3 regions of the Ruegeria sp. YKSD179 genome follow, and region 3 is predicted to be linked to each of the others. Evidence: riboswitches for the same ligand, from Rfam matches in the RefSeq annotation. Region 3 holds a riboswitch; each other region holds the start of a gene.

Region 1 (10,873 bases), on a different contig from region 3:
CACAAAACCCGCCAACGTAACCGGACAGACCAAGGGCCGAGGCACTGATAAGCGGCTTTTTTAGCGTAAAACACACATCAGACAGCGTGTAACTGGCAGCGTAGCTGTCCGCACAATCCAAAACAACATCGGAGTCAGCAACCAATTCTGGCGCAATGTACGGTGTTAGAGCCTGTTCCAGAACGTTGGTTGTGATTTCGCTGTTTATCGCACGGCATCGTTCTGCCGCGACTTGTGCCTTGGGTCGCCCGCAATCGGTTTCGCTGAACAACGTTTGGCGATGCAAGTTCGATAGTGCCACAACATCGCCATCAACGATTGTCAGATGTCCTAATCCGGCCCCTGCGAGCAGTTGCAAGACTGGCGCGGCCAACCCGCCAGCACCCACAATCAAAACACGGGCTTCGGACAAACATTTTTGTCCATGCGCGCCCACTTCCGGCAGTATTGTTTGACGCTGGTACCGGTTCACCTAGTCGCCTCAATCCATTGGATTAAACGTGACTCAGGATTCGAGTTCAGCGTTATGTCTGTCACCGCCGAAACAACATCCGCACCGGCGGCCAAGACCCCTGGCGCGCGTTCGACGCTCATGCCGCCTATCCCAACCAATGGGATACTGCCAACTCGTAACTTCCATTCTGTTACACGCTGCAGACCTTGTTGGCGCCACTTCATCTTCTTGAGAACCGTCGGATAAATCGGACCAAATGCCACATAGTCGGGGTTTATTGCCAAAGCTCTTTCAAGCTCTAGGTCGTCATGGGTCGATAGGCCGAGTTTTAAGCCGGCCTTCTTGATCGCCGCAAGATCGGCCCCGTCCAAATCCTGCTGTCCAAGATGAATCCAATCGCACCCCGCATCGATCGCTTCTTGCCAGTAGTCGTTAATCACCAGAACAGCGCCTTGGCTCTGGCAAAGTTCGCGTAAAATCGCGATTTCTTCGCGGACCTTGCTTTTTGGCTGGTTCTTGATGCGAAGCTGAACAAGCTTTACCCCGAAAGGCAGCATTCTACGCAACCAATCCGAGTTATCGAATATCGGGTAAAACCGAGCCAAATTCATGTTAAAAAGGCCTTCCCGATAACCGGCGTGGACGGTTCTGCCATGTCGCTAGCTTCAATGGGATCAGCCCGATGGGCTTTCGTCCCCGCCTCAATTGCCTGCGCCATAGCTCGTGCCATTTCCACTGGATCACCCGCATGGGCTACTGCGGTGTTCATCAGCACAGCATCAAAGCCCAGTTCCATCGCATGAGCCGCATGGCTAGGCAAGCCTATCCCCGCGTCTATCACCATTGGGACATCCGGAAATTCTGCACGCATGGCCCGTAAAGCATATTCATTGTTCAGCCCAAGGCCTGATCCAATTGGCGCGCCCCAGGGCATCAATATTTCGCAGCCTGCATCCAAAAGCTTTTCGCCAACAATCAGATCCTCCGTTGTGTAGGGAAAGACTTGAAACCCATCGGCGGCCAATATGCGTGCGGCTTCGACCAGCTGAAAAACATCTGGCTGCAGACTATCTGCATGACCAATGACTTCCAGCTTGATCCAGTTGGTATCAAAAACTTCTCGCGCCATGTGTGCTGTAGTCACGGCCTCTTTAACCGTGTGACATCCAGCTGTATTGGGCAGGATCAGCACGCCCAGGTCCTGGATCATCCGCCAGAAAGTTTCCCCGGCACCTGACTCACGACGCAGAGACACCGTCGCAACACTCGCCTTGCTGGCACGAAACGCCTGCGCAAGGACTGCCGGGCTTGGGTATTGAGCCGTACCCAGCATCATTCGGCTGGGCAACTGCGTCCCGTAAAAAGGTTTCACAATTAGCCTCCCTGCATCGGCGAAAGAACTTCGACGCGATCCCCGTCCCTTAGCTGATGACCCGCGCGCATGACTGATGACACAAATTCTTCGTTTACCGCGGTGGCGACGCGACTGTTTAGCCCGCGCTCCACCAGAACTTCCGCGAGATTCATTGCCTGAACTTCACAAAGCTCACCATTAAGAACTATCTTCATCGACCATCTCCGAGTGTTTATCTTCCAACGCCAAGTCGGCCACGCCTTGCGCCAAAGCAGGGGCAAGTAAGTACCCGTGACGATAGAGGCCGTTGGCGTAAATTGTGCGTCCTCGACGCCTGATACGCGGCAGGTTGTCCGGAAACGCAGGGCGTAAGTCGACACCAACTTCCAGAACTTCTGCCTCACCAAAGGCGGGGTTCAGGGAATAAGCAGCGCTCAGCAATTCCAGCATTGACCGGGCGGTAATGCGACCACGATCCTCAGCCTCAATCATGGTCGCACCCAGCATGTAGACGCCGTCGCCACGCGGCACGACATAAAGAGGTATTCGCGGATGCAACAGTCGCACAGGTCGAGACAATCGTACGTCGGGACAACGGATGATAAGCATTTCACCCTTGACCCCCCGCAAATCTTTAAGAACGTCCCGAGCACTCAACCCCCGGCAGTCAATCGTGTTTCCAAGGTTGCTTGGTGCAGTTTGACGACTGATTTTCACGCCTTGGTTGATTAAGTAGTTATGCAGATCACGCAGGGCCCTTCTGGGATCCAAATGGGCTTCTTCTGCAAAAAACAGTCCATCGTCAAAACCAGTCAGGTCAGGCTCTAACTTTAGCAATTGGACATCCTTTATCTTGCAGAAACCCCCGGTTCGCCGCCCGAACCTCTTTAGGTCCGGAGCGTCGCGCTTGTTCGCAACGACTAAAGTTCCGTTTTCTGTAATTTCGGTTCTGTTTGCCCACCAAGCGATCGCTTTTCGGCCCAGCCTCAGAACCGGTTCTTCCGCCTTTTCGGATTCGCACCAAGGTGCCAACATGCCACCTGCCCACCACGAACAACTTTGCTTTCCGGGCAATCCTTTGGTGTCATAGACGGTCACCGACTCACCCCTGGCAGACAGCTCGCTCGCCACAGTCAAGCCCGCCACTCCGGCACCAATTACCGACCACTTGCTCACGTCGCCCAAACCTTATGGAAGTGATGAACTGGACCGTGGCCAGAACCGATTTTCAAATCGTCCGCATGCGCGATCGCGCCCTGCAAGTAGGCATGTGCAGTTGCGGTGGCCAGCTTCAAATCAAGCCCACTTGCCAACCCTGCAGCAACGGAAGATGACAGGGTACATCCCGTACCATGAGTATTCTTCGTCTTCCTTCGTCGGGCCTTGAATTCACCAACTATACCTTTGCAGTCAATCAATAGATCGTGGCAAGTTTCCCCGATTGCGTGGCCGCCCTTCATCAGGACTGCACCCGCGCCGAACTCGCACAAAGCCAACCCCTGTTCTGCCATTTCCTTCGGTGATTCCGCCAAAGGGGCATCGAGCAATAGGGCGGCCTCGGGCAAGTTGGGTGTCAAAACCGTTGCGCGCGGCAACAGTGTTTCGCGTAGCGTCCGAACTGCATCTTGCCGCAACAGAACATCTCCGGACTTTGCTATCATGACTGGATCAAGTACCAGTGGACCTTCGTAACCCTGAAGGCCAATCGCCACGGTCTGGATTATCTCGCGCGTTGCAAGCATTCCCACCTTGATCGCGCCGACATCAAGATCGGACAGAACTGCTTCGATTTGTGCTGCAATTACGTCCTGCGGGATACCGTGAACAGCCTTGACGGTCTGTGTGTTTTGAGCGGTTACCGCAGTGATTACGCTGGCGCCAAAAACGCCAAGCGCGGACATGGCTTTTAGGTCCGCCTGAATGCCCGCGCCCCCGCCGCTGTCGGATCCAGCTATTGCCAAAGCTACGTACGCCATGCCTTTGCTCCAATAAAAGGCAAAGCGAACATAGAAAACGTCTGTGCATAATAGACCGTTCCCTACGCCGGTATTGCCCGGATCAGGTTCGATGGGTTGACGCAGCAACGCCTCTCAGCCCTCCAATCAGGGCACCCCAACGGTTGGAGGGACATTCTCAGGTGGTGAGTCTGAGTTCAAGCGCAAATACGAAATTCTATCGTCAAATTTGGAAAAAATAGAGTAAATGAACTTGATTCAATTCACAGATAGCGCCAACCACCACAGAGACAGTGAGACCAGATCAAAACTAGTTGTCCCCATTGATCTGGTCCAAAAATATGAGAAGTGTCGGCAAAGCCGAGTCAAGTTGGACTCAGCCTTTCATTCCGTCCCAGAATGACTTTACAGACGAAAAGAAGTTTTTAGATTCCGGGTGATTGTCTTCGCCCAAATCTTCAAACTCTTTCAGAATTTCCTTTTGGCGGCTTGTCAGGTTGACCGGAGTTTCCACCGCTAACTCGATGAACATATCGCCAACGCCGCCGCCGCGCAGGGCCGGCATGCCCTTTCCGCGCAGGCGCATCTGGCGACCAGATTGGCTGCCTGCTGGTATCTGAACGCGCCCACGCCCACCGTCGATGGTCGGAACTTCGATCGAGCCGCCCAGCGCCGCCTTAGCCATGCTGACCGGAACACGGCAATAGAGATTCACGCTGTCGCGTTCGAAAAGTTTATGATCAGAGACCTCGACAAATATATACAAGTCACCCGGAGGTCCGCCGCGCATTCCAGCCTCGCCCTCGCCTGCAAGACGAATGCGTGTACCTGTTTCAACACCTGCGGGAATGTTGACCGACAACGCGCGTTCTTTTTCGACGCGACCAGCACCTTGGCACGACTTACACGGGTTCTTAATGATCTGGCCCAGCCCCGAACAGGTTGGACACGTACGCTCCACCGTAAAGAAACCCTGTTGCGCCCGGACTTTTCCCATGCCAGAGCACGTCGGGCAGGTCGTGGGCTCAACGCCACCCTCCGCGCCGGTACCTTCACAAGACGAACAGGCAACTGCCGTCGGCACGTTTATGGTCTTCTGCAAACCGCCAAAGGCTTCCTCAAGGGTTACCCGAAGGTTATACCGTAGGTCCGAACCCCGCGCGGCACGACGACCGCCGCCGCCCCTTTGACCGCCCATGAAGTCGCCGAACAGATCATCAAACACGTCCGAAAACGCGCTTGAAAAATCTCCCTGACCGCCGAACCCACCGCCGGGGCGGCCTCCGCCTCCCATACCGTTTTCAAACGCGGCATGACCGAAACGGTCGTAGGCTGCCTTTTTGTCGGCATCGCGCAGAATATCATAGGCCTCGTTAGCCTCTTTAAACTGCGCTTCTGCGTCGGGGTTGTCCTTGTTGCGGTCCGGGTGAAGTTCCTTGGCTTTTCTACGAAAGCCCTTTTTGATCTCATCCGCCGAAGCGCCCTTGGACACACCGAGCACTTCGTAATAGTCGCGTTTTGACATCAGCATGTCCTTCTGCCTCAACGTAATCGGGCCGGCCCGGCAACCGGACCGGCCCGAATTGGCCCGGCTTTCCGTTAGTTACGCTTGTCGTCGTCCAGATCTTCGAACTCGGCATCGACGATGTCATCTTCGCCCGGAGCAGCGTCCGCAGCCGCCGGTTCATCATCAGCCTCTTCGGACTGAGCCTTATAGATAGCTTCGCCGAGCTTCATAGCAGCTTCGGTGACGTTTTGGATGCCCGACTTGATCTTGTCGGCATTTTCGGTTTCCAACTCATCCTTCAGTGCAGCGATTGCCAGTTCAATGGCTTCGATCGTGGTCGGGTCGACTTTGTCGGAATGCTCTTCCATTGACTTCTCAGTCGAGTGGATGAGGCTTTCCGCCTGGTTTTTGGCGTCTACCAGTTCACGGCGTTCCTTGTCAGCTTCGGCATTCTCTTCGGCGTCCTTGACCATCTTTTCGATATCTTCATCGGACAATCCGCCAGAGGCCTGGATGGTGATCTTTTGTTCCTTGCCGGTACCTTTGTCCTTGGCTGAAACCGAAACAATACCGTTGGCGTCGATGTCAAAGGTAACTTCGATCTGAGGCATGCCTCGCGGTGCGGGCGGGATGTCTTCCAGGTTGAACTGACCCAATATTTTGTTGTCAGTCGCCATTTCACGTTCACCTTGGAACACTCGGATCGTTACAGCGTTTTGGTTGTCTTCGGCCGTAGAAAAGACCTGGGACTTTTTCGTTGGGATCGTCGTGTTACGGTCAATGAGCCGGGTGAACACACCACCAAGCGTTTCGATGCCCAGCGACAGCGGAGTAACGTCCAGCAGAACCACGTCTTTGACATCGCCCTGCAGAACACCGGCCTGAATTGCGGCGCCCATGGCAACCACTTCGTCCGGATTCACGCCTTTGTGGGGTTCTTTACCGAAGAATTTGGTAACCTCTTCAATCACTTTCGGCATACGGGTCATGCCGCCGACAAGAACAACTTCGTCCACATCGCCTGCAGACAGACCAGCGTCTTTCAGAGCGGCCTGACAGGGTTTCATCGACTTTTTGATCAGGTCAGAAACCAAGGATTCCAGCTTTGCACGGGTCAACTTCATAACCATGTGCAGCGGCTGACCGTTCGAACCCATCGAAATAAATGGCTGGTTGATTTCGGTCTGCGAGGTTGACGAAAGTTCGATTTTGGCTTTTTCAGCAGCCTCTTTCAGACGCTGCAGTGCCATCTTGTCGGCGGACAGATCGACACCGTGTTCCTTTTTGAACTCATCCGCCAGGTAGTTGACGATGCGCATGTCAAAGTCTTCGCCACCCAGGAAGGTGTCACCATTGGTCGATTTGACCTCGAACAGGCCGTCGTCGATTTCCAGAATGGTCACGTCAAAAGTACCACCGCCAAGGTCGTAAACCGCAATGGTTTGAGTTTCTTCTTTGTCCAGACCATAGGCAAGTGCAGCCGCTGTCGGTTCGTTGATGATCCGCAGAACTTCAAGACCGGCAATTTTACCAGCATCTTTTGTAGCCTGACGTTGAGCATCGTTGAAGTATGCCGGAACGGTGATTACGGCTTGTGTGACCTCCTCACCCAAATAGCTTTCGGCGGTTTCCTTCATTTTACCCAGAGTGAAGGCCGAAATCTGGCTTGGGGAGTATTTTTCGCCGCGGGCTTCGACCCACGCGTCGCCGTTGCCACCATCGACGATGGCATACGGGACCATCTTCTTATCTTTTTCTACTTCTGCATCATCCACACGACGTCCGATCAGGCGCTTTACGCCAAAGATCGTATTGTCGGGGTTGGTGACCGCCTGTCGCTTTGCAGGCTGACCGACCAGTCGCTCATCTTCGGTAAACGCGACGATCGAGGGCGTGGTCCGCGCCCCTTCGGCATTTTCGATGACCTTCGGCTGCGAGCCGTCCATGATGGCAACACACGAGTTCGTGGTTCCGAGGTCGATCCCGATTACTTTTCCCATTTTTGCAATCCCTTTCTCTTCAAGGCGATGTCCCGAGGCCGGGACCCGTTATGGCATCCCTGCCCCGATCTGATTTGCGCTACGGCACTACACCTTAGCGCGTCCCGGCGTATATAAGGGCGTGACCAGAGGCCTGCAAGCGTTCAGAAACGTGGGAATCACGGATTCTGGTGCCTTTTGGGAAAAGGAATTGTTAAGGAATGAGGATTCCGCGATGACAAGGCTGCTTTTGCGTGGTTTCGACATTCGAAAGAACTATTTGGGTGCCTCCGCTCAAACTGAATTGGTTCAGGTTCTGCGCCCGGTTCTGAAATCCGCACCTTTATTTCATCCGACAACTCCTTCTGGCAAGAAAATGTCGGTGCGCATGACGTCGGCGGGGAATCTGGGGTGGGTCTCGGACAAACGCGGCTATAGGTACCAGGATACCCACCCCAATGGCGTGGTTTGGCCCGCGATTCCAAACCAAATCGCCTCTATCTGGCATGATGTAACAGGCGTGGCCCGTTTGCCCGAATGCTGCCTGATCAACTATTATGGCGACGGTACACGCATGGGCATGCATCAAGACAAAGATGAGGCGGATTTTTCATGGCCCGTTGTCTCAATTTCCTTGGGCGATGATGCATTGTTCCGCATTGGCAATACCACCAGGGGAGGCAAAACCGAGTCGATCTGGTTGGGTTCAGGTGATGTGGTCATTATGGGAGGCCCCGCTCGGCTTGCCTATCACGGAGTTGACCGCATCCGGTTTGGTTCGTCTCGATTGCTGCCGAAAGGTGGGCGCATAAACCTAACGTTGCGTGTGGCGACCTAACGCCGCGCGCTCCAGCTTTTCGACACATGCTTTCGCGTGTAAAATTCAGCCATTAAACCGATCATGGTCAGAACAATCCCGACCCAAAGCGCATATTCCCAACTGGTGTTACGCGGAAAGTAATTTCGAAAAATGAAGCCGCGGCACTGATCAATTATGTGGAACAAGGGGTTCCAGGCAAACATGGTCAACATGAAACCGCCCAGCGCATTGGCAATGAACATTTTGCCTGAAAAAATCATGTTCAAGCGCCGATAAGCCAAACTCAATATTGCGGCCAGACGCGGAAACCAGGGCTGTATAGCTAGAAAAACCAAGCCCACCGCACAACCCGTAAACCACGACAAAACCAGCATGGCAAACGCTCCGCCAGGGTCTTGAACCTCCAGCGGGGCGACGGCAACGCTGTATCCAAACAAGATCACAAGGATCGAAACGAGCTGGGTGTAAAAAATCCCAAAGGCCGACGCCATCAGCATAACAATCCGGTTCATCGGGGAATGCAGCATCATCGGACTGTTGCCGGAACCAGCGCTGGCAATCGCTCCAACGGATTTAATATGCGTCAGAAAGACGAAGACGCCAGAAAGAAGGAAAAGTATGAATTCCCCGCGTATCTTGGCCACTCGTGTTCCTAATAATGACAAAAGAAAATAGAACGCCGTAACAATGAGAAGGACTTGAATAATATTAACAATAATCGCGACAACCGCGTTTGAGTGCTGAGATCGAATGTTACGAACGACGGCGTGAAAGACCAATTCGGCAGTCGTGAATGCTCCGCCCACCAAAGTCTGATTTCTACTGTACTGAAACACGCGAATACTCTTCCCTGCTACTTCGCCATCAATTTGGCACGAAATTCTTGCCGTTCCGTATTCATCGCAGCATAAGGCCGACATAATTTCGGATCAACAAACCACAGGAACGGAGTTTTTTTGTGAATTATAATTCCCTCATTCCCGTCATAAGGCGACTTGCCTTAGAGGCTGGCGACAGGATCATGCAGATCTACGAAGCCGATGACTTTGAGGTAAAAGTCAAATCCGATTCCAGCCCTGTGACCGAAGCCGACGAAGCCGCTGACGCCCTGATCGCGGCGGGCCTGCAGGATTCGTTCCCCGATGTCATGTTGGTTACCGAAGAGCAGGCAGACTCGCACAAAAAAACCAATGAAACCTTTCTGATTGTCGATCCGTTGGACGGCACCAAAGAGTTCATAAATCGACGTGGTGATTTCACCGTAAATATAGCACTGGTGGAAAACGGCGTACCAACGCGGGGTGTGGTTTACGCGCCTGCGCGCGGCAGGATGTTTTACACTCAGGCCGATGGTCAGTCAGTCGAAGAAACCGGCGCTTTGGAGAAAGATCAGCAGGGAGAGACGGCGCCAATTTCAGTCTCTAAACCTGACAATTCCGGACTTTTTGTTGTGGCCTCGAAATCGCATCGCGATCAGGCGACCGAGGACTATATTGATAAATATCATGTCCGAGACAGCAAGAGTGCAGGATCATCGCTGAAGTTTTGTTTAGTGGCTACAGGTGAAGCCGACCTTTACCCCCGGGTTGGCCGCACAATGGAATGGGACACCGCTGCAGGGCACGCCGTACTTTTGGGTGCGGGCGGCAAAGTAGTGAGGTTTGATGATCATATGCCTCTCGAATATGGAAAGGATGGCTATGCAAATCCATTCTTCATAGCCTACGCTCCGGGTGTTGAGCTTAAGGAAGCCTGATGTCTGTTCTTATTGCCATTCCCGCGCGCTATGCCTCTTCCCGCTATCCGGGCAAACCCCTCGTGCCGCTGACTGGCGCAAAGGGCGCCACCATGACTTTGATTGAAAGATCCTGGCGCGCGGCTATGAGCGTGTCTGGCGCTGATCGGGTTGTGGTAGCAACTGACGATGATCGAATTCGCCAAGTTTCTGAAGGGTTTGGCGCCGAAGTTGTAATGACTTCTGAAAGTTGTCGAAACGGCACTGAACGCTGCGCTGAAACCTTGGCCAAACTGAACGGAGGATACGAAATCGTAGTCAACTTGCAGGGTGACGCCCCGTTGACCCCGCATTGGTTCATCGAGGACTTGATCTCGGGTCTGCGTGCCGCTCCCCAGGCAGGCGTCGCAACCCCGGTTCTACGATGTGACGGCGACGCGCTGAACGGTCTTTTGAATGATCGAAAACATGGCCGGGTTGGTGGAACAACTGCGGTTTTCGGGAATGATAAGAGCGCGTTATACTTCTCGAAGGAAGTGATACCCTTTACTTCAGAAACATACGATAGCTCAGATGATACGCCAGTTTTTCATCATGTCGGAGTGTACGCTTACCGCCCAGATGCGCTCGCGGCTTATCCCAATTGGCATATTGGGCCCCTGGAAACGCTAGAAGGACTTGAACAATTACGTTTTATGGAAAACGGGCGCAAAGTTTTGTGTGTGGAAGTTGAAGCCAAGGGCCGCCAATTCTGGGAGTTGAATAACCCTCAGGACGTTGCCAAAATCGAGGAAATGATGGCCGCGATGGGTTTGGAATGACCAATATCCGAGTGACAGGCGGCGCAAGTTTTATTGGGTTTCATGCTTGCACAGCCCTGGCGCAAACCGGTTATGCACTCGCATGCTGCGAAAATTAGGCGAATGCCGGACGGTGGCAAGAAAACGGTGGCTCCTGGAAATAAGGATTACGTGAATAGCGAAGCTGCCGATTCTAATCCGCTGAATTGGCAGCAGAAATATCGGCTGCGCCTCAAACGCAAACGTCTGCTTTGGCGGTCTTTTAGAAG
Region 2 (10,425 bases), on a different contig from region 3:
AAGCTCTTGCTAAAGCGCAGGCCTTTACAGCTGAAGAGATGGAAGCCGCAGGTTACTAAGGCACACTCCCAAAGCGGGTGGGCAGGGGACTGCCCCCCGCGGCCTTCTTTCACAAATTGAATTTTTCTCGCAGGCTGCAATTGGCTTGAACAGAGAGGTTTTGCGTCATGGCTACTCAACATTCCCGATCCGTTGCACGCCTGATGATGGCACCCGCAGTGGTCCTGCTGCTTGGCTGGATGCTCGTGCCCCTGACGATGACGCTGTATTTTTCCTTCAAGAAATACCTGCCGCTGCGCGGCGGTGATTTAGGATGGGTCGGATTTGACAACTATATTCGTTTTGTCTCGTCCAGCGCATTCTGGCCTGCAGTACAAGCTACTTTGGTAATCGTCGGCGGTGTTCTTGTGATCACTGTCGTACTCGGCGTTTTGATGGCTATGCTGCTGGATCAACCGATGTGGGGGCAGGGTGTTGTTCGCATTCTGGTCATCGCCCCGTTCTTTGTAATGCCAACCGTGTCTGCGCTTGTTTGGAAGAACATGTTTATGGATCCGGTAAACGGCCTGCTTGCCCATCTATGGCGGTTCTTTGGAGCAGAGCCGATCTCTTGGCTGTCCGAAGCTTCGATGACTTCGATAGTCATGATCGTTTCTTGGCAATGGTTACCCTTTGCGACTCTGATCCTTCTAACCGCAATACAGTCTTTGGACAGCGAACAGCTTGAGGCTGCCGAGATGGACGGAGCCCCGCCGCTGAAGCGATTTTATCATATCATCTTGCCGCACCTGAGCCGCGCGATCACTATTGTGATCTTGATACAGACAATATTCCTGTTGTCGATATTTGCCGAGATTTTCGTAACCACAGGTGGTGCTTTCGGAACTCGGACGCTGACCTACCTGATTTTCCAACGTGTGCTGGAAAGTCAAAATGTGGGTCTCGGTTCAGCCGGCGGTGTTTACGCCATCATCCTTGCCAATATCGTAGCCATCTTCCTGATGCGCATCGTCGGCAAGAACCTGGACGCGTGAGGAGAGAAAATCATGGCCCGCGCAGTCACGACACGTCGCAAATCGTTTAACACCGCCCTAGCTTGGGCAGTTGGTCTGCTGATATTTTTCCCGATCCTTTGGACGATCCTGACCAGTTTCAAGACTGAGGCACAGGCAATCGCAAGCCCGCCACTGTTTCTTAACTTTAACTGGACCTTGGAAAACTATGCCATCGTGCAGGAGCGTTCAGATTACATGCGTTTCCTTTGGAACTCGGTAATAATTGCGGGTGGGTCGACCCTATTGGGTGTTATTGTCGCAGTGCCCGCCGCATGGGCAATGGCCTTTGTGCCATCCAAACGCACCAAAGACATTCTGCTGTGGATGCTTTCGACGAAAATGTTACCAGCGGTTGGCGTGCTTTACCCGATTTACCTTCTGTTTATTCGGTTGGGTCTTTTGGACACGCGCGGCGGTCTGGTTGTTGTGTTGATGCTGATTAACCTGCCTATCATCGTTTGGATGCTTTACACCTACTTCCGCGAAATCCCCGGAGAGATTCTGGAGGCCGCGCGGATGGATGGGGCGACACTGAAGGAAGAGATCCTTCACATACTGACACCTATGGCGGTACCTGGCATAGCATCAACTGTATTGCTGAACTTCATTCTGGCTTGGAACGAGGCGTTTTGGACCCTGAACCTTACCGCCGTGGACGCGGCCCCGTTGACCGCGTTCATCGCCAGCTATTCCAGCCCAGAAGGTCTGTTCTTTGCGAAACTTAGCGCGGCATCGACCATGGCGATTGCACCAATTCTAATCCTTGGCTGGTTCAGTCAGAAACAACTTGTCCGCGGCTTGACCTTCGGCGCTGTGAAATAAGGAACGAGACAAATGGGACGCATTCAACTCAAGTCCGTGACGAAAAGCTTCGGCGACGTCGAGGTCATTCCCCCTCTGGATCTGACAATCGAAGATGGCGAGTTCACAGTTTTTGTTGGCCCTTCGGGTTGCGGCAAGTCCACCTTGTTACGCTTGATCGCAGGGTTGGAAGACATCACCTCAGGCTCGATCGAGATTGATGGATCGGATGCAACGGACGTACCGCCCGCGAAACGAGGGTTGGCGATGGTGTTCCAGTCCTATGCGCTTTATCCGCATATGACCGTGCGCAAGAACATTGCGTTTCCGTTGCGTATGGCAAAGCTGGATCAGGCTGAGATCGACCGTCGCGTCGAAGGAGCTGCAAGTGTTCTGAACCTGACCGACTATCTGGATCGCCGACCCGGGCAATTGTCTGGCGGTCAGCGCCAGAGGGTTGCAATTGGCCGAGCAATTGTCCGGGAACCCGCAGCGTTCCTTTTTGATGAACCTTTGTCGAACCTCGACGCGGCTTTACGCGTTGGTATGAGGCTGGAAATCAGCGAGCTTCACGAACGTCTTGCGACGACCATGATATATGTCACCCACGACCAGGTCGAAGCAATGACCATGGCTGACAAGATTGTTGTGCTTCAGGCAGGTGTAATCGAACAAGTCGGCAGCCCTTTGGAACTTTACCGTACGCCGCGTAACCTTTTCGTAGCGGGTTTTATTGGCTCGCCCCGGATGAACTTCATCGAAGGCGAAGAGGCCGAAAAACATGGAGCGCACACCATCGGCGTACGACCTGAACACATCGCTGTTTCCGAAAATGAAGGAACTTGGAATGGCGTAGTAGGCGTTTCCGAACATCTTGGGTCAGATACTTTCTTTCATATTCACGAAACAGGCTTGGCGGAAACTATCACTGTGAGAGCTGATGGTGAGGTCGGTTTCCGACATGGTGACCGTATCCAGCTGACGCCGCGTGCGGATGTGATTCATCGTTTCGACGCGAAAGGCTTGCGAATCGAATGAAACGGTTGGCTGGCAAAACGGCACTCATAACAGGTGCTGCCCGCGGTATTGGACTAGCCTTCGCCGAGGCCTACGCCTCAGAAGGTGCGCGTGTAGCATTGGCAGATGTCGACGTCGCACGTGCGCAGGAATCTGCGTCAGAAATAGGGTCTTCAGCAATGGCTGTAGAAATGGACGTCCGCGAACAAAGCAGTATCGATAACGCAATTTCTGAGGTTTCTTCGCATTTTGGCCCAATTGAAATCTTAATTAACAATGCTGCGATTTTTTCAGCCGCTCCGATCACTGAAATCGAAAGACAGGATTACAATAGGGTATTTGAAATCAATGTCGCCGGAACTCTGTTCACGCTTCAGGCCGTTGCCCGGCACATGATCGAAAATGGAACCAAAGGCAGGATCATCAACATGGCTTCGCAAGCCGGACGTCGTGGTGAACCATTGGTGGCAGTGTATTGTGCCAGCAAAGCGGCTGTCATTTCGCTGACGCAGTCAGCGGGATTGAATCTAATACCGCATGGGATCAACGTGAACGCCATCGCGCCAGGGGTTGTCGACGGCGAACACTGGGATGGTGTCGATGCCTTTTTCGCAAAATATGAGGGTAAAGAACGCGGGCAAAAAAGGCGCGAAGTCGCGTCAGCGGTACCCTATGGCCGCATGGGGCGCGCTGAGGATCTGACGGGGATGGCCGTTTTCCTGGCATCTGATGAAGCTGAGTACATCGTGGCTCAAACCTACAATGTCGACGGTGGAAATTGGATGAGCTGATGAACCCAACAGCAAAGGCGAATGCACCGGTAAAATTGCGGTGCGACCGATTAAATGATTTGCCCGCGCACGTCAAAACACCGAAGTACCGGCGCGAGGATTTGAAGCCTGGCATCGTTCATATCGGCCTTGGGAATTTCCACCGTGCGCATCAGGCTTGGTATATCCACCAACTCATGCAGCAAGGCGTGGCAAAGGATTGGGCGATCATAGGGGCAGGGGTTCGAGCCTATGACGCAGCAATGCGTGAGAGGTTATTGGCGCAAGACTGTCTCACGACACTGATTGAATTGGACCCATCCGGAACATCTGCCGAAGTTATCGGCCCTATGATCGGCTATCTTCCAATCGAGTCTGACAATTCGTCGCTGATCCGGCAAATGGCCGAACCGGCCATCCGCATTGTGTCACTTACTGTGACCGAAGGCGGGTACTACCTCGACGCGAATTCTTCAGAATTCGATATTCATCACGAAGAAATACTCCGTGATGCTCAAAATCCCGACCATCCAGGCACGGCATTCGGCGCAATTGTGGCGGCACTTGCACGGCGCAGGTCGGCCGGGCTGAAACCCTTCACGGTTCTTAGTTGCGACAACCTGCAAAGCAATGGCGCGATCCTGCGAAACTGCGTTGTTGGGTTGGCAGGGCTATCTGACCCGGGATTGGCTGATTGGATTGATCGATACGGAGCTTTTCCAAATTCGATGGTGGATTGCATTGTGCCGGCCACAACGGATCAGGTGGTCGAACAAGCTATGGAACTAGGCATCAATGATCTCGCACCTGTAACGCATGAGAACTTTCGGCAATGGGTGATTGAAGACAATTTCTGTGGAGATCGACCCCCGTTTGAAAATGTTGGCGTAACAATAACGAAAAACGTTCACGCCTATGAGGTGATGAAACTGCGTATATTAAACGGCGGTCATCAGCTTCTTGCAAATGTGGGAGAGATCCTGAGTGCACCGACAATTTCATCCTGCATGCAGGATCCAGATATCTCGGAGTTCTTCCAGAAGGTTCAGGTTGAAGAAATTGTGCCTCTTGTTCAGGCTGTTCCAGGGGCTAGCCCAGTCGACTATCTTGCTTTGGTAAAGAGGCGGTTCTCCAATACTGCGATCCACGACACAACCCGCAGAGTAGCTTTTGACGGGTCTTCCCGGCATCCGGGGTTTTTGCTGCCGTCGCTGCGTGATGCTATAAACGCTGGGACGCCTATCTCTGGCTTGGCATTGTCACAAGCGCTTTGGTGCCGGATGTGCACTGGCCTTCGCGAAGATGGGACCGAGATTTCCCCGAACGATCCGATCTGGAACGAATTGAAAGGTGCCGCCCTCGCAGCGCATGAGGGAGCGCAGGCGTGGATTGGAAAAGCCAACCTTTACGGCGAAATTGGTCACGACGAGCGCTTTGCGGCTCAGTTCAAAGTTTGGTTAGACGAGATTGTTAAAAACGGTAGCCGTGCAGCGATACGTCGTTATTTGGCTTAACGGAACGGAGTGGTCCGAATTCTAACCAATTGGATGCTGGAAAATCGGCTTTGCAACGGCGATTGTATCGGTAATGATCATCTCAATCAGTAACCATCATTGTGTGTGGGCAAACGCAAAACACGACCTTTGGGGATCATCCCGAATGAAAACTGATTGACATGTCGCGGCCAACTTCACTATTTCCCGGCTTACTGTTGGGGTGCCAAATTTCGGCTGAGACGTTTACGCGAACCCATTGAACCTGAACCGGTTAGAACCGGCGTAGGAAACAGTTTCAAGGTGGACCCCACCGCTGGTTTCCCTCGCTCGTTCTGACATAAGTCGAAGAGATTCTGGGCGTGTCGTCCATAAGATTTGCTGCAAATGATAAATTTGAAAACACCGGCAATTCTAAGTCGTCTGGCCTGTGTTTTGTCAGGGTAAAGAACGTCGGCAGATCTCCGAAATGTCCTGATGAGCTACTTTGTTAGCTTTTGTGAACAAGGAAACCAATTGTGAAACATCTGATAATGTGCGCGGCCCTCGTCCTGCCGACACCTGTGTGGGCAACTGACAAGATGACCATTCTACTTGACTGGTTTGTAAACCCTGACCACGGACCCATCATTGTCGCTCAGGAACTTGGGTATTTTTCCAATGCAGGGTTGGATATTGAAATCATTCCTCCGGCAGATCCATCAGCGCCCGCCAAGTTGGTTGCTGCAGGGAAAGCAGATTTAGCGGTCAGTTATCAACCTAATCATCACCTGCAGGTGGCAGAAGGTTTGCCTCTGGTCCGAGTAGGTACTCTGATAGCCACTCCTCTAAACTGTCTACTGGTTCTGAAAGACGGATCAGTAAAGCAAGTTTCAGACCTAAAGGGCGGCAAAATAGGATTTTCGGTTTCTGGTTTCGAAGAAGCATTGTTGACAACCATATTGAAGCGAAATGGCGTCAGCCTGGATGAGATCGAACTTGTGAATGTAAATTTCTCGCTGGGGTCGTCGGTTATGTCCGGTCAGGTCGATGCCGTAATCGGAGCCTACCGGAACTTTGAACTAAATCAGATGAAAATAGAAGGCGTCGAAGGGAGGTGTTTTTACGTAGAGGAAGAGGGAGTGCCGACCTACGATGAATTGATTTATGTGGCGAACGCTGATCGAATGGATTCAGATTTGGTTCGTCGGTTTTTGGGTGCTACCCAATTGGCCACTCAGTTCATTGTCAACAACCCGATCGAAAGTTGGAGCGTCTTCAAAAACTACGCTGCGGAGTTGAATGACGATTTGAACGCAAAGGCTTGGATCGACACGTTGCCAAGGTTTGCTCTACGTCCTGAGGCCCTGGACGAAGGTCGCTATGAACGGTTCGAAGCGTTCCTCTCGGATATTGGGCTGGTTGAGGGTACTAGACCCGTCTCGAAATTGGCGGTTGATTTAGGAGAGCAATAATCAAGCGACCATTAAACATGGTAAAAACCCAGCCATCGAATTGCAATTCGATGGTTGCAGGTCACAAAGGTTGAGATTGAATTTGCTATGTGCTGACGAACGCTTTGACGTGTCATCGCGCATATTACCTTCTTCAATGTATGCCCTAGGAGATTGCGTTGAGTCAGTTGAGGATGGTTCGGGGTTCACAATTGTAGCAAATGTTATGCCGACTCGCTTTCGATGACCGCCATAACCGACGAATAAGTTGAAACGCAGTAGGGCACGCAGTAGCTGACCATTGCCTTTATTATTTCCGGACGCGTAATCGTGCCTGCGATCAATTTATCTGCATAGTTGATCAAGAAAAATACGCTGCCAATTATTAAGGCTATGCGACCTGCGCGTCGCATGACCGAAGGCTGGATTGCAAGATTCAGAAATTTGGCCATTTGTGATCTTCACCTTTGAAGCCTAAGGAAACTGCTGGCGTCTCGCTCAGTTATTGCCTTGAAAGACCACAAGCAAGGTTGAAGAAGCAACTCTAAATAACAGGGACCACCTCCGCGGGTCGTTCATCTCATCTTAAATGGATCGGGGATGGGTGCGTCAGAGGTATTTATCCAGACACTTTTAGCGCGTGTATAATCCAGAACGCTCTCCATTCCTCCCTCGCGACCCAGACCGCTTTCCCCGAACCCGCCGAAGGGTGCAATCGGCGAAACGACGCGGTAAGTGTTAACCCAAATAATGCCACTTCGTACTGCGCGGATCATGCGGTGAGCCCGGGATAGGTTGTTTGTAAAGACGCCTCCTGCCAATCCGAAATTGGTTGAATTGGCCATTGCGATGGCTTCATCTTCGGTATCGAAGGTAAGAACGCTAAGTACCGGACCAAACAATTCCTCGGTAACCGAGTCCGCATCCTTCACATTTGAACAGTCCAGTATAGTTGGCAGGTAGTATTGTTTTCCCTGATATCCTTCAGGGCGTGCTCCACCAGTTATCAGTATCGCGCCCGCAGCGATACTGCTCTCGACGACACGTTCAACTTTGTCGATTTGTGCCTTGGTCGCCAAAGGACCGTATTCCGTAGCCGGATCCGATGGGTCACCGATCAGGATATCCTCAGCCTTGGCTTTGAGTCGGCCAATTAATTCGTCCTTCACTCGACGCTGAACTAAAAGACGCGACCCGGCAACGCAGCTTTGCCCGGCGGCGCCAAAAATTCCTGCCACAACACCATTGATCATGGAATCCAAGTTTACATCGTCGAAAACTATGACAGGCGATTTCCCGCCAAGCTCTAGCGTGGTGTATGCAAGGTTTTCTGCCGAGTTTTGAACGATTTGCCTTGCGGTACCAGGGCCGCCTGTAAAAGCAATGCGTGCAACGTCAGGATGCGATGTCAGCACTTGTCCGCATTCTTCGCCAAAACCCGTTATCACGTTGAAAACTCCAGGTGGAAAACCCGCTTCGTCTACAAGTTCTGCAAATTTCAGCAGCGGCCCCGGTGCATCTTCAGACGCTTTCAGCACAATGGTGCATCCTGCCGCCAGTGCAGGGCCGAATTTGACGGCTGCCAAAAATAACTGTGAGTTCCACGGAACGACAGCTGCCACGACCCCGATTGGTTCGCGGCGTAAATAGACTTCAAGTTCTTCCTTGTCGATTGGTAAATGGCTGCCTTCGATCTTGTCCGCAAGGCCCGCAAAGTAACGCACATAGTCGGCGGTATAGCCGACCTGACCCTTCGTTTCCCGGATGATTTTACCCGTGTCGATGGTTTCAATCTCGGCTAAGTCCTGCGCATTTTCTGCCAATAAATCCGCTAGTCGGTACAGCAGCTTTCCTCGTGCAGTGGGTGTCAAGCCAGCCCATTCACGCGACAGAAAGGCGCGGTTAGCCGCCTCGACCGCGCGGGCTGTGTCTGCGGCACCAGCTGCAGGCATGATGGCCCATGTTTCACCTGTTGACGGGTTTATGCTTTCAAAAGTGGAACTACCTTCGACAAAAGAGCCGTCAATGTAGTTTCGAAAAACCGGAAAGTCTCCCATTCAGCTGGCCTTTCGAGCGGGGTCACCAGACATCACTGGAACGATGTGTTCGATAAACCTTATGAGAGATTTCTTTTTCTCTTCGTGCGGATAGCCATTGTCGATCCAATAACTGAACTGATCTACCCCCCAGGATTCGTAGAGTCTTAGTCTCGTAATTACTTCTTCGGGCGTGCCGATCAGCAAATCGCGGCGCATCACGTCTGGGGCGTACATTGGGTTGGCGGCCAGCTCTTCCTCGCTAAGTGGTTCGATGAACCCGTCTTGAATAGGTCGCTTATTCATGAACCAAGCGCCAAAGTAGTTGAAATACTTGTTAAATTGTTTTGCTGCGTCCTGCGCCTCTCGCTCATTTTCGACCATGTGGGTGTGTTTGCACAACATTACTTCGCGCCGGAGTTTTCCCGGATTCTTCGCCAAAGCTTCGTTGTACTTTCGCATCAAGTCATCGACTTCTTCGTCGCCTTTCCAAAGCGGCGTGATCATTACATTGCAGTCGTTTTCCACGGCAAATTCGTGGCTGGATATATCCCGAGCGGCAACCCAAATAGGTGGGTGCGGTTGTTGCAATGGCAGAGGGCTAGGTGTGGTTTCGGGGAAGTTCCATATTTCACCTTTGTGGGTATAATTTTTTGACCAAAGGCCTTTGATTGCCGGGATAATCTCACGAAGATGAGCGCCGCCTTCGGGACCTGGCATTCCATCACATAAGCGGTCAAACTCAAACTGGTAAGCCCCGCGCGCGATACCTAGTTCCAGCCGCCCATCGGTGATAATATCGGTCAACCCAGCCTCACCTGCGAGTTTAAGAGGATGCCAAAATGGCGCGACGACAGTGCCGGTGCCAAGACGAATGGTTGTTGTTTTTTGCGCCAAATGAGTGATGTAGATAAATGGGTTGGGTGCGATGGTGAATTCCATGCCGTGATGCTCACCAACCCAAGCGATTTCAAACCCACCGGCTTCTGCAATTTCTACCAGTTCGACTAGTTCGTCCAGCAGCTCTGAGTGCGGCTTGGCTGGATCATTGCGCTCCATGTGCACGAACAGCGAAAACTTCATATGCTTATCCCCCGCTTTGCATCGATCGTTGAAGCGCGCCTACTCTGCCCACGTCAGAGTCGCCAAAATATACGCCGAACGCGTCCTGTCGGTGTTCCGCGATAAAGCGTTTCACCATACTGCGTACAGCCATGTCACTTATCTTGCCTTGATCTATGGAATCGATTGGAATCCATCTGCCGTTGCCGTCAGTTAGTTTTCCAGCGGCAGAACCGCGGTAGTAGATTGCCGTTTGATCGGTTGTGTTGTCCTCGAAAACGGCAAAAACAAAACCTACTAATACTTCAAGGCCGCGCATTTTGAGCTTGGCTTGCAACCCGCTGGAACCACCAAGACGAGGCGCCGTCGGCAACATAAGACCGCCATCGGCACTCATCTCAAAGTAAAGATGCTCATTTTGCTCAAGCAGGATGCCAACAGTGTTTGCATGTTGGGTGTTTTCGGATGCCGTGATTGCCTCTTGTGCCAAGCCAAAGGTGATATAGCCGCCTTTATGGTAAACCAGCGGATTTCCTTGATTGCCTCCAAACGCCTGTACTTTACCGATCAGGACAATGTGGTCGCCTGCGTCCACCACGTTGTGTGGTACACAATCGAACCACGCAGCTGTATCCGCGATCACTGGACTGGCGGTTGTTTCCCGGCGGGTTTCGATTCCTGAAAACTTGTCCGGCACTTTAGAAGCAAACTGGTTTGAGATGTGCTTCTGATCCTCAGTCAAAACGTTGATAACATAG
Region 3 (10,873 bases):
GTCCAAGAGCGCTAGACACTATGAGCCAGAGCAATCCCGGCACTTCTGAGAAGTTCAAGACCATAACGACAACGGCGATCAAAAGATAACCGCCTGCCATGAATGGCACCACGATTTCAGCGACCCTAGCTATCGCCTTGATACCCCCAAAAATCACGATCGCAGCAATTACGGCTACGCCAGCTCCAACCCATAACTTTTCAAGGCCAAAGGCACCGGACAAGGCTTCTGCGATTGAGTTCGACTGGACCGCGACAAAAATCAGCCCAAAACTCAGGATAAGGCAGATCGAAAACAACACTCCTGCCCAAGGCGCATTCAACCCCTTTGATATATAGAAAGCGGGCCCTCCACGAAAATCGCCTGATTTGGTCGTTATTTTGTAGAGCTGTGCCAAGGTACTCTCAGAATAAGCCGTAGCCATCCCGACCAATGCCACCATCCACATCCAAAATATTGCACCAGGTCCGCCCAGCGACAACGCCACTGCAACACCGGCGAGGTTTCCTGTCCCGACGCGGGAAGCAAGGCTGACGGTCAGTGCCTGAAAAGGCGTTATTCCGCGCCTGTCCGTTCTGGGGGCCGAGGTTATGACACGCAGCATTTCTCCGAAATGCAGAAACTGAAGAGCGCCAAGCCGGATCGTAAAAAATATCCCGGCGCCCAACAGCCCGTAGATAAGGACATAATTCCAAAGTATTCCGTTTAATCCGTCGACAATAAATTCCATTCCGGGCTCTCAAAAACAAACTGACATTTTTGATTCAGGTTATTCGCAATTCACGAATATTCAAAATCAGCCTTCGAAATGTCCCGGCTCTCTCGGCTTCTGGCAAAAGTCGTCTTTGGACAGGTCAGGCCGCTCCAATGATTTTGAAATCAGGTCGATAGAGGAAGGAACTCTTCTGATTGTGTGAAATTTTTTAGTAGCTGGCTACACAGTACCTGACTTCACCCAAGATAATCGCGTAAGCTCGGCGGTGGATTATTCAGCAAATGTTCCGTCGGTTCTGGCGGATGGGCTATTCCGTCCGCGACCAAGATAGACTTGTTCGTGATGCGCCGCGCATCCTGCGGGTCGTGGCTAATCATCAACAATGTTTTGTTGGTTCCCGAAATAAGTTGAGCCACAAGATCCAGCATTTCGGCCTTCAACGCAGGACCCAATGCGGCGAAAGGCTCATCTAGCAACAACAGGTCTCGTTGCTGAACCAACACTCGCGCCAAGGCCACACGGCTTTGTTGTCCCCCTGATAACTCAAATGGTATGCGAGTGCCCATCCCCAATAAGCCGACGCGACCAAGCGCGGAGGCGACCAAAGCGCGTTCATCTTTAGAAACACGCCCGTTCGGACGAATACCCAACGACACATTCTGCTCAGCGCTTAAATGCGGAAAAAGATTGTTGTCTTGAAACAACGAGGCCGCCGGACGTTTCCCCGGAGGCCGTTTTGTCAGGTCCTCTCCATCCCAGAATATTCTGCCACCCTTCACATCACGAAACCCGGCGATAGCTTCAAGTAAGGTGGATTTGCCCGCTCCGGAAGGACCGATAATCGCTACGCACGAGGCATCTGCGACTTCAAGGTTTGCCCTTAGAACGAAATCACCGTTTGCGATGACGCATTCATCAAGTCTCAACATGCCATCGACCTCCGCGATCTAGAATCCAAAACGATCCCATGGACAGCATCAGCAATAATAGCGCACCACCGGCCGCGGCCTGCATCTGATAGGCACCCATCAGACGATAGATTTGCAAAGGCAGAGTTGCCACCTGTGCATCTGCGAACAAAGCGATGACACCCAAATCTCCCATTGAAAGTGCCATTGCCAAACCAGCCGCAAATCCGATCTGTGCCCGCATGCGAGGCAGCAAGACACTCGCAAAAAAAACATGGCCTTTCATGTCGAGCGAGAGAGCGAGCCGACTGTACCGAGTAACAGTTTCCTGCGCTGCCGGAACAAGAATTCGCAACGCGAAAGGCAAGGCCATAACTGCGTTAACCAACGCGGTGACCGGTAACGCCACCGCAGTTGGATTCACAAAAGGTCTGATCAGAATAAACAAACCCGTGCCGATTACCAATGGCGACGCCGCCAAACCGAGAATCCCGATCAGCTCAACAAAGCTGTGCCGCCTGACTGCCACAGCTGCGGCCATTGGCAATGCCAGGAACAAAAGGATGGAAGTACTGGCAACAGCCACTGCAACCGAAATAACTGCCGCCTTGAAGACCTGAGTAGGCAATTCTAATAACCCCACAACGCCGGAAATCACCACTGACGACAGGGGCAACAGCAGAAAAGCCGCAGTGGCGGAGATCCAAAACGTATCGATTGCTGGGGAGCCCCCATCCCATCGACGAATTGCCCTGTCAAGCCCTGTTCGAAATCCTTCTTTCCGCGTAAATCGCAACGCGACCAATGCCGCGGCAGCCGTCAATGCCAATTGGACAGTGGACAAAAGCGCAGCGCGACCCAAATTAAAATCGTAAGTAAACGCCTGATAGATTGCGAGTTCAATCGTTGTTGCGCGCGGTCCACCGCCTAACGTCAACGCGACAGCGAAGCTGGTCAAGCAGATCGCGAAAACTACTGCCAGAACGCTGGGTAGAACGCGCTTCAGCATCGGCCACTCAAGCAATCGAAACATTGCCATACCCTTGCAGTTCAGCTGCGCAGCTAGCCGAAACTGTTCAGCCGGAATTTCCTGCCATCCCTGAAGAAGAAGACGAGTCGCCAAGGGCAAGTTGAAGAATACGTGTGCCAACACCACACCGTGTAATCCGTATACACGGATGGCCGGAAGACCAAAGAAGCCCAAAGCCTCAGAAATCCAACCTGCCCTTCCAAATACTTGTAGAATGCCAAGTATTGCAACAATCACCGGCAAAATAAACGGAGCCCCTAACAAGGCTATCAATACCTGCCTGCCAAAAAACCTCCTGCGCGCCAGCGCACGTGCAGTCGGGATGGCAAGGCCAGCGCTGATCACCGAAGACAAAACTGCCTGTGTCAGCGTAAAACGCAAGGCAGCCCAGTCGGAAAACGCAAACATCCCACCAGAGTCAGCACGCAGGGCAACTGCTGCCAAAGTACCCAGTATCAGTGCAGCAACAAGCGTGGCTGCACCGACACCGGGTAGAGGGCTTATTGGCTGAGCGCGCTCAGCCATTCCGAAATTGCCTGTTCACGTTCGGTTGCGGCCTGATCCGGCTCAAACAAAAGCGCCTTTTGGGGGACAATCAAAGTCTCGAATCCCTTAGGCAGCCCATTGGCCGGAGTTACCGCCGGATACATCCAGTTGGTCGTAGGAATAATCTGTTGGAATTTGTCTGACACCATAAACTGCAAAAATTGATCAGCAAGTTCGGACTGATCGGTATTCGCCAGTTTTGCGGCAACTTCGACCTGCATGTAGTGACCTTCGTCAAAGGACGCGGCCGCCTTACTGTCGTCTTCTTCAGCGATCAAATGATAAGCGGGAGATGTGGTGTAGCTGAGGACCATGTCAGCTTCACCTTCAAGGAAAAGTCCATAAGCTTCTGACCACCCCTTGGTAACCGTCACGATATTGTCGGCCAAGCCCGCCCAAATTTCCGATGCCTCCTCGCCATATGCTGCCTTGACCCACAAGAGCAGGCCCAGACCCGGCGTCGAAGAGCGAGGATCTTGGATGATGATCTTAGTATCACTATCTGCCAATTCACGGAAGTTAGCAGGGGCTACCGCATCGGCATTAAGAACAAACGCGAAATAACCCCAGTCGAATGGCACAAATACTTCGTCCGACCACTCGATCGGGAGGTTGTACTCTGCAATCACCGAATGAGGGGCAAAAAGACCGGTTTCCTTTGCAGATGTGATCAGGTTGTTATCAAGCCCAAGCACGACATCGGCGTCTGTGTTTTCGCCCTCAAGACGAATGCGAGACAAAAGCGCCGCACCGTCTTCGATGCCAACAAGGTTCAACTTGCAGTCGCAAACCTCTTCAAACGCAGCTTCCACTTGCGGACCTGGTCCCCAATCGGAAACAAAACTGTCATACGTGTAAACGGTCAGCTGAGGTTTGTCGGCGGCAAAAGCCGCTGTTGCACTCAGAAGTCCCGCAGCAATTAGCAGATGCTTCATGTCATCCTCCATTGCGGCGAGAGGGCAAGGATGGATGAAACCGTCACCTTTCCCTCCGCCGGTTCTAGCCGGTTCAGGTTCAACGGGTTCGTCAAACGACGTCTCAGCGCGGCTTACCGCGCACCCCGAGGTAAAACTGTGATTAGGAGGAACTGGAAGAAAATACAACCAAAACCAACTTCATCTAATCCTATCTGACAAAACCTACTGACGAGTCCCCGCATATCTTGACCGAGGAATGTTGTTGAAAATGCGACCTTGTATTTTCCGAAGTCAGTTTGGGTAAAACAGGGGCTTGAATTTACTACATTACATACGAATCCGAATACGTAGGAGCGGAAGAACCTGCCACGTTTTTGAAGTCAGGGATAGGTATGGTAAAGGTTCCAAACTCGTGAAACTTTTGTTGACAAGACGTCTTTACGTAATAATTTTACCCACTGAAATAATAATCGAAAGAGGGGCGCAAAGTGTATCTTGGGTTGGACTTGGGAACGTCGGGGCTCAGGGGAATTCTTATGGACGAAGCGGGTGTCGTAATTAGCGAAGCCGAAGCTGCCATTACAACTTCGAACCCCAAACCCGGCTGGTCCGAACAATCTCCGCTGGACTGGGTGGCCGCTTGCGAGAAAGTAATCGGAAATCTTCGCTCGTCCAATAACAAGGAATTTTGCGCGCTAAAAGGAATAGGCCTTAGCGGACATATGCACGGGGCGACATTGCTTGATGGTGAAGGCAATGCCTTGCGACCCTGCATCCTTTGGAATGACACTAGGTCTGCAGACGAGGCGAAGAAGCTCGACCAATATCCGGAAATGCGAAAGATTTCAGGAAATATCGTCTTTCCTGGCTTCACCGCTCCAAAACTGGAATGGGTTAGGTCACACGAGCCTGATATCTTTTCCAAAACCGCCAAAGTTCTATTACCGAAAGATTACTTAAGACTTTGGCTAACCGGGGAATATGTCAGTGAAATGTCCGATAGCGCGGGAACATCGTGGCTGGATGTTAACGCGCGGACTTGGTCGAATACAGCACTCGAACTAAGCAATATGCGTCTCGATCAAATGCCTCGCTTACTTGAAGGGAGCGAGTCTTCTGGCGAGCTTCGGCCCGAACTGCGACAAGAATGGGGTTTGTCCGAACCTGTCATTGTTGCTGGTGGCGCGGGCGACAATGCTGCTGCGGCGTGCGGGATCGGATGCATAAACGAAGGCGATGGATTTTTGTCCTTGGGTACGTCAGGTGTTTTGCTTGTAGCCCGGGAATCCTGCAGCCCTGCACCAGAGACCGCAGTTCACAGTTTTTGCCATGCAGTGCCTAACCGCTGGATCCAGATGGGAGTTATCCTTTCTGCCACTAACAGCTTGAACTGGCTTTCACGCAATGTGGGCCAACCAGTTCGCACGCTGGCTTCCGATTTGCCCCAAAACATAACTGGCCCGTCTTCGATAACATTTCTGCCGTATTTGTCAGGCGAACGGACTCCTCATAACGACAGCGCAATTCGTGGCGCGTTTTTGGGAATAGATGTTGCTACCGAGCAGGCAGACCTCACCCAGTCCGTGATGGAAGGTGTTGCTTATGCAATGAGGGACTGCCTTGAGGCTTTAAAGAACACTGGCACACAGCCGTCCAACTTACTCGCTGTCGGCGGAGGGGCCCGGTCCCGGTATTGGCTGGAAACCCTTGCCACGGTGCTGAACACACCGTTGACATTGCCTAAAGGAAGCGAAATCGGGGCAGCAAAAGGCGCGGCACGATTAGCTGTTTGTGCCGCTAACCGCTCCTCTGCTGCGGACGTCATGACACCTCCGGAACAACAGGAAACCATCGAACCAATACGCGGCTTAGCCGATGCTTATGAGACCGAGTACCATCGCTACACTCAGTATTATTCAGCGCTTTCACCGTTGGCCGCTCGATGAGACTGCAAAGCGAAGATCGCGACCCCGATGAATGTACTCTGCTAACTGACGGTCCGATGACCGTTTCCTTGTTAAGCTATGGCGCAATTACGCAAGGTTGGTGGTACGACGAAATTCCTTTGATCCTTGGATACGATGATCCAAAGGCGTATTTGACCGACAAGAATTACATGGGCGCAATTGTTGGACGCGTCGCCAACCGGATCGGAGGAGCCAAGTTTTCTTTGGGGACATCCCATTTTGAACTAAACGCAAACGAGGGCCGAAATACCCTGCACGGTGGGCCGGCTGGTTTATCGCATCGGCATTGGGACATCTCTCGAATTTCGCCGTCCGAAGCTCGGCTTCGTTTGACCTCACCGGATGGGGACAACGGTTTTCCTGGCAAAGTAAAATTTGAGGTTCAGGTAACTCTTGAGTTTCCAAAACTAGTGTACTCGTTTCACGCGCAACCTGATCGTCCAACACCTATTAGCATTACTCAACACAACTACTACTCTTTAGGCAGTACAACGGGAATTTCCGAACATAAACTTATGCTCGACTCAAATCAGTTGCTTGAATTCGACGAGGAAGGCGTCCCGTCTGGTAAAATCTGGAATGCGGCAGGCACGGGTTTGGATTTTTCATCACCAACGGTAATTGGAACGTCCTCACCTGACTTAGACCATTACTACCTGTTTGATACCAAAGGAAAACCGGATAACTTGGTTGCAGAATTGGCCGCCCCTTCAGGAGTGACCTTAAGTGTTTTTTCAGATCAACCCGGAGCCCAAGTCTATTCTGGAGCCAAGCTGAAAACTCCGTTTTATCCAAGAGATGGGCTGTGCATTGAACCGTCGGGTTATCCCAATGCAATTAATATCCCATCTTTTCCCTCTGTAATATCTACACCAGAAAATCCTTACCGTCAGACACTTACGCTGGAAATTTCCGGGTGCCAGACATGATCTACAAATTGCTTATTTCGATTTTAGGTGTTTTGCTGGTGATGTCATCTGGCGCTCGGGCGCAGTCGTTAGGACCGACCCCGGAATTCGTCACTCCGGACCTATCAAGTGTTAAGCTGGGGCAACTACTCTTTTTCGACCCTATACTTTCAGGCAACAAAAATATTAGCTGCGCAACCTGTCATCACCCAAAACTAGGTACATCAGACGGCTTATCCCTTGGCATCGGAGAGGGTGGTATTGGTTTGGGAACCGAGCGACTGATCGACCTAACGAATATTCCAGAACAGCGAATTCCTCGCAATTCGCCTGGTCTTTGGAATCTGGGCGCAACGGAATTTACGACATTCTTTCATGACGGACGACTTGAGACAGATCCAGCGCAGCCGAATGGTATAAGAACGCCTTTGGGCATGCACATGAGACCGGGTTTTAAATCTGCTTTGGCGGCACAAGCCATGTTCCCTGTATTGTCGCAAGATGAAATGGCAGGGCATTATTCGGAAAATGACGTTAGCAAAGCTGTCCGAATGGGGTTCCTAACACAAGTAGGCGGTGCATGGGATCTGATCGCAGCACGTGTTGATGCAATACCGGAATACGAGCGTCGGTTTGAAGAAATTTCGCCGGGTGAAGACATCACCTTCACCGCGATAGCGAATGCGATCGCTGATTTTATCGTCTTTGAATGGCGCGCTGACAACAGCGCCTTCGACAGATCAATGCGAGGTGAGGAAGCATTGTCCGAGGAAGCGAGCCTTGGCTTAAAGCTGTTCTACGGAAAGGCAGGGTGCAGCGAATGCCACTCTGGGTGGTTCCAGACAGATCACAAATTTCATTCTATAGCGATGCCGCAGATTGGGCCGGGAAAAGCGGCGCGATTTGAGAACCATGCCAGAGATGATGGGCGACTGCGTGTAACCGGCAATCCGGAAGATGCATTTGCGTTTCGCACACCGTCTTTGCGGAATGTCACGTTAACGGCGCCGTACGGGCATAATGGTGCTTTTTCACAACTCGAAGACATCATACGTCATCATCTGGACCCTTCTACATCCTTACGCACGTACTCCGTCGAATTGGCTCTGTTACCTGAGATCCCGAAATCTGACGACACGCGGTCGCTATTGGACTCGGCTCATCTAAATGCGATCTTGGACAGCAATGACCTGCCGGAGATTAGCCTGACAAATAAAGAAATCAGCGCGATCTTGGCCTTTCTCGGCGCTCTGGAAGACCCCGCAAAACGGTTGGGTGTTCCGAAAGAGGTTCCAAGCGGTCTGCCAGTTGAAAATTAGTTACCTAGTTACTCTGACTATCTGGTTTGGGGTATAGGCCTGCCAGTCACCTTCGACGCCATCGGGCCAAATGACCCTAACTGTAACAAGCTCGTCATAACCAAGCCCAAAATGATGAAGACCTGCAATCCCGCTTGCGTGGCCTCCTCCAATAGTTATTTCTCTGACTTGCTGTCCAATCGAAGTTTCGATCTCGATAAATCCACCCACCGCCATTCGATTGGGTCGCTTCTGCACGACATCCAACATCAACCAGTTCCCAGTTTGGAGCTGGTTTTGATAGACTTCGAGTTCACTTCCCCGATTGACTACCACCAAGTCCAGTTTGCCGTCGTTGTTCAAATCCACGATTGCCGCGCCACGGGACTTGGACATGGATGCGATGCCCGCTTCAACCGAAGCTTCAAAGAATTGACCGTCCCCTTGTTGCAATAGCATGTTGTTAGGATCGTAAAGGGCAGCATCGGGCATCTGCTCGACATTTCCTTTGGCTACGAAAATATCGTCTAAACCATCATTGTTAAAATCGCCGAACTGGGCGTGCCATCCAGTCGAAGGGCGACCGTCGCCCCCTAAGTGTGGCCTGTGAGCCGTTGTACCTTTTTCATAAGTTGCGTCGCGCCATGTTGGCCCATCGACATCGGAGTCGAAAACCTGAAGTTTCTGATCGCCCATTGATGTAAGGTAAACTTCGGGAAACCCATCGCCGTTTAGATCACGTGACGCGATACCCATCCCCCAGATTGAGTATGGCATCCATCCCTCTTCAAGCGAATAAAGCCGTGGCGCAGGTTCCATGGCCCATAACTGTTCTTGCCCATCGTTGACATAATAATGTCGGTCATTACTGACCCGAAGGTCTGCACGGCCGTTTCGTGCCCAGTCTGAAAAAAGGATGGACAGTGAGCAGTGACCTGGCTCCAAATGTTCCGGCTTGCGGTATTTCCCTTCCTCTGGGCGATAAAGAACAGTTGGTCCGCAGGTTCCGAAAGGACCATTTGGATCGAACCGATCAACATAGGTTCCAAACGCCAAAGTAGGCAGTGTTTGTCTGCCTTCCCATGTCGCCGAGAAACCTGTTGTCCAATGATCCTCGGCCTGAAAATCAAATTCACTGAATGGGCTAAATTCACAATCAGGATTGCCTTTAAACAAAAGGTCATCGCCCACGCGCAAGACAACAAGATCAAGGATGCCATCGCTATCGACATCAATCGGATAACCCCCGGTCACCCCAGTCAGTGACAATTCATCAGGTGTATCGATTGTAAACGAAATTTTGTCAGAGGATGTGTTTTTGAAAAGTTGAGATCGATTGGAACCGCCCGCCACAAATAGCTCGGGCAATTCGTCACCATTGCAATCGAAAACGGCTACACCTCCACCGACGAAATGTTCCCAACCACCGTCGTATACATGTGCAGGAATTTCTACTGTCGCAAAACTTGGGATTTTTGTCTCGGCATCGGCAGCCGTCGCGACCACGATCGAAACGATAAGCTCAGGCCGCATTCGTCGGCAACTCTTTGACTTTAAGAATCGACACCTGTTCGATGCCGTATGCAGCCGCGCCCTTGGCCCACATCAGATCACCCCAGTGATGTACTTTTATGTCGGGCAAAGGAGCATCTACGTTGGCTACTCCGCTCTGAATCCGATCCATGACTTCGTCCGAACACAAATGTTCAAAACTCATCTGGGCGCCAGACAAAATGATGCACTCTGGGTCAAACAAGTTGATCAAATTGGAGATCCCAAGACCAAACATCTGACCGGCTCGATTCAGTACTGATATCGCCATTTGCTCACCCGAGTTGGCCCGTTCGTGTATATCGGATACCGTTTCTGGCTTTCTATCTTGCGTCGCAACGGTCATCTCTCTGATCAGAGCATAATCACCGACGTAAGCTTCAAGGCACCCTCGCTGACCGCATTGGCACAAAGCACCATCCAGTTGAACTTTTGCGTGGCCAAATTCAGCTCCACACCCGCGCTCTCCTCGGTATAGTTTTCCATCCAGCACAATTCCAAGGCCGACACCGTGTTCGATTGTAACGACAAGAAAGTTCCTGAGCCCGATTCCCAATCCAAAAAGCTGTTCCGCCTTTGCAACCAGATTTGCATCATTTTCGATAAACGCAGGGCAGGGAATATATTCCTTGAACAATCGACTAAAATCCACGTTTCGCTCGGTCAAGGATGACGACCAATGAACAAAATTCCTCTTTGCATCCACCAGTCCCGCTATCCCAATTGATACACCAGACAAGTCACCAATCGTTATTTCTGTCCGTGAACAAGCCTGTTCCAGTGCAGTGTATATTGTTTTCACCAAATCGCGTGGCGACATACTGGTTTTGTTCAAGGAATGCGTGTGCAAGGAGACTTCTTTGCCTTCAAAGTCGACCAACAAAACTGAAATTACTTGTCGTGCGATTTTCAAACCTGCAACGAAATAAGAGCTTCCGTCCAGTTGCAGTAAAACTCTTGGCCTGCCTCGTTTTGCAGATTTCGACTTTGATTCCCCTACAACCTCTTTGATCAACCCGGCTGAAATAAGATC

What was found. A riboswitch is a leader RNA that binds a small molecule or an ion and turns the genes downstream of it on or off. The one in region 3 is predicted to bind thiamine pyrophosphate.
Region 1: another riboswitch for thiamine pyrophosphate. It lies ahead of thiD (bifunctional hydroxymethylpyrimidine kinase/phosphomethylpyrimidine kinase); the one in region 3 lies ahead of thiB (thiamine ABC transporter substrate binding subunit).
Region 2: another riboswitch for thiamine pyrophosphate. It lies ahead of AC2FNE_RS23080 (ABC transporter substrate-binding protein); the one in region 3 lies ahead of thiB (thiamine ABC transporter substrate binding subunit).

The regions. Positions count from the first base shown of each region.
Region 1 covers NZ_JBXWRL010000018.1:49,890-60,762, forward strand. The annotation lists gene AC2FNE_RS11485 (HesA/MoeB/ThiF family protein) at 1-472, opposite strand, end outside; gene AC2FNE_RS11490 (thiamine phosphate synthase) at 469-1,065, opposite strand; gene AC2FNE_RS11495 (thiazole synthase) at 1,062-1,826, opposite strand; gene thiS (sulfur carrier protein ThiS) at 1,829-2,023, opposite strand; gene AC2FNE_RS11505 (FAD-dependent oxidoreductase) at 2,007-2,984, opposite strand; gene thiD (bifunctional hydroxymethylpyrimidine kinase/phosphomethylpyrimidine kinase) at 2,981-3,784, opposite strand; TPP riboswitch at 3,827-3,933, opposite strand; gene dnaJ (molecular chaperone DnaJ) at 4,140-5,288, opposite strand; gene dnaK (molecular chaperone DnaK) at 5,363-7,270, opposite strand; gene AC2FNE_RS11525 (alpha-ketoglutarate-dependent dioxygenase AlkB family protein) at 7,485-8,087, shown strand; gene AC2FNE_RS11530 (ABC transporter permease) at 8,084-8,713, opposite strand; gene cysQ (3'(2'),5'-bisphosphate nucleotidase CysQ) at 9,028-9,825, shown strand; gene AC2FNE_RS11540 (3-deoxy-manno-octulosonate cytidylyltransferase family protein) at 9,825-10,625, shown strand; gene AC2FNE_RS11545 (glycosyltransferase family 2 protein) at 10,698-10,873, shown strand, end outside.
Region 2 covers NZ_JBXWRL010000079.1:411-10,835, reverse strand. The annotation lists partial or broken gene AC2FNE_RS23110 (ABC transporter substrate-binding protein) at 1-59, shown strand, start outside; gene AC2FNE_RS23105 (carbohydrate ABC transporter permease) at 168-1,034, shown strand; gene AC2FNE_RS23100 (carbohydrate ABC transporter permease) at 1,047-1,877, shown strand; gene AC2FNE_RS23095 (ABC transporter ATP-binding protein) at 1,890-2,894, shown strand; gene AC2FNE_RS23090 (L-iditol 2-dehydrogenase) at 2,891-3,664, shown strand; gene AC2FNE_RS23085 (mannitol dehydrogenase family protein) at 3,664-5,157, shown strand; TPP riboswitch at 5,346-5,445, shown strand; gene AC2FNE_RS23080 (ABC transporter substrate-binding protein) at 5,655-6,590, shown strand; gene nrtS (nitrate/nitrite transporter NrtS) at 6,794-7,021, opposite strand; gene AC2FNE_RS23070 (aldehyde dehydrogenase) at 7,145-8,626, opposite strand; gene AC2FNE_RS23065 (LLM class flavin-dependent oxidoreductase) at 8,627-9,688, opposite strand; partial or broken gene AC2FNE_RS23060 (flavin reductase) at 9,693-10,425, opposite strand, start outside.
Region 3 covers NZ_JBXWRL010000054.1:7,152-18,024, reverse strand. The annotation lists partial or broken gene AC2FNE_RS20375 (alanine/glycine:cation symporter family protein) at 1-730, opposite strand, end outside; gene AC2FNE_RS20370 (thiamine ABC transporter ATP-binding protein) at 952-1,644, opposite strand; gene AC2FNE_RS20365 (thiamine/thiamine pyrophosphate ABC transporter permease ThiP) at 1,631-3,178, opposite strand; gene thiB (thiamine ABC transporter substrate binding subunit) at 3,154-4,134, opposite strand; TPP riboswitch at 4,167-4,272, opposite strand; gene xylB (xylulokinase) at 4,605-6,062, shown strand; gene AC2FNE_RS20350 (aldose epimerase family protein) at 6,059-7,012, shown strand; gene AC2FNE_RS20345 (cytochrome-c peroxidase) at 7,009-8,310, shown strand; gene AC2FNE_RS20340 (CRTAC1 family protein) at 8,311-9,822, opposite strand; gene AC2FNE_RS20335 (ROK family transcriptional regulator) at 9,812-10,873, opposite strand, start outside.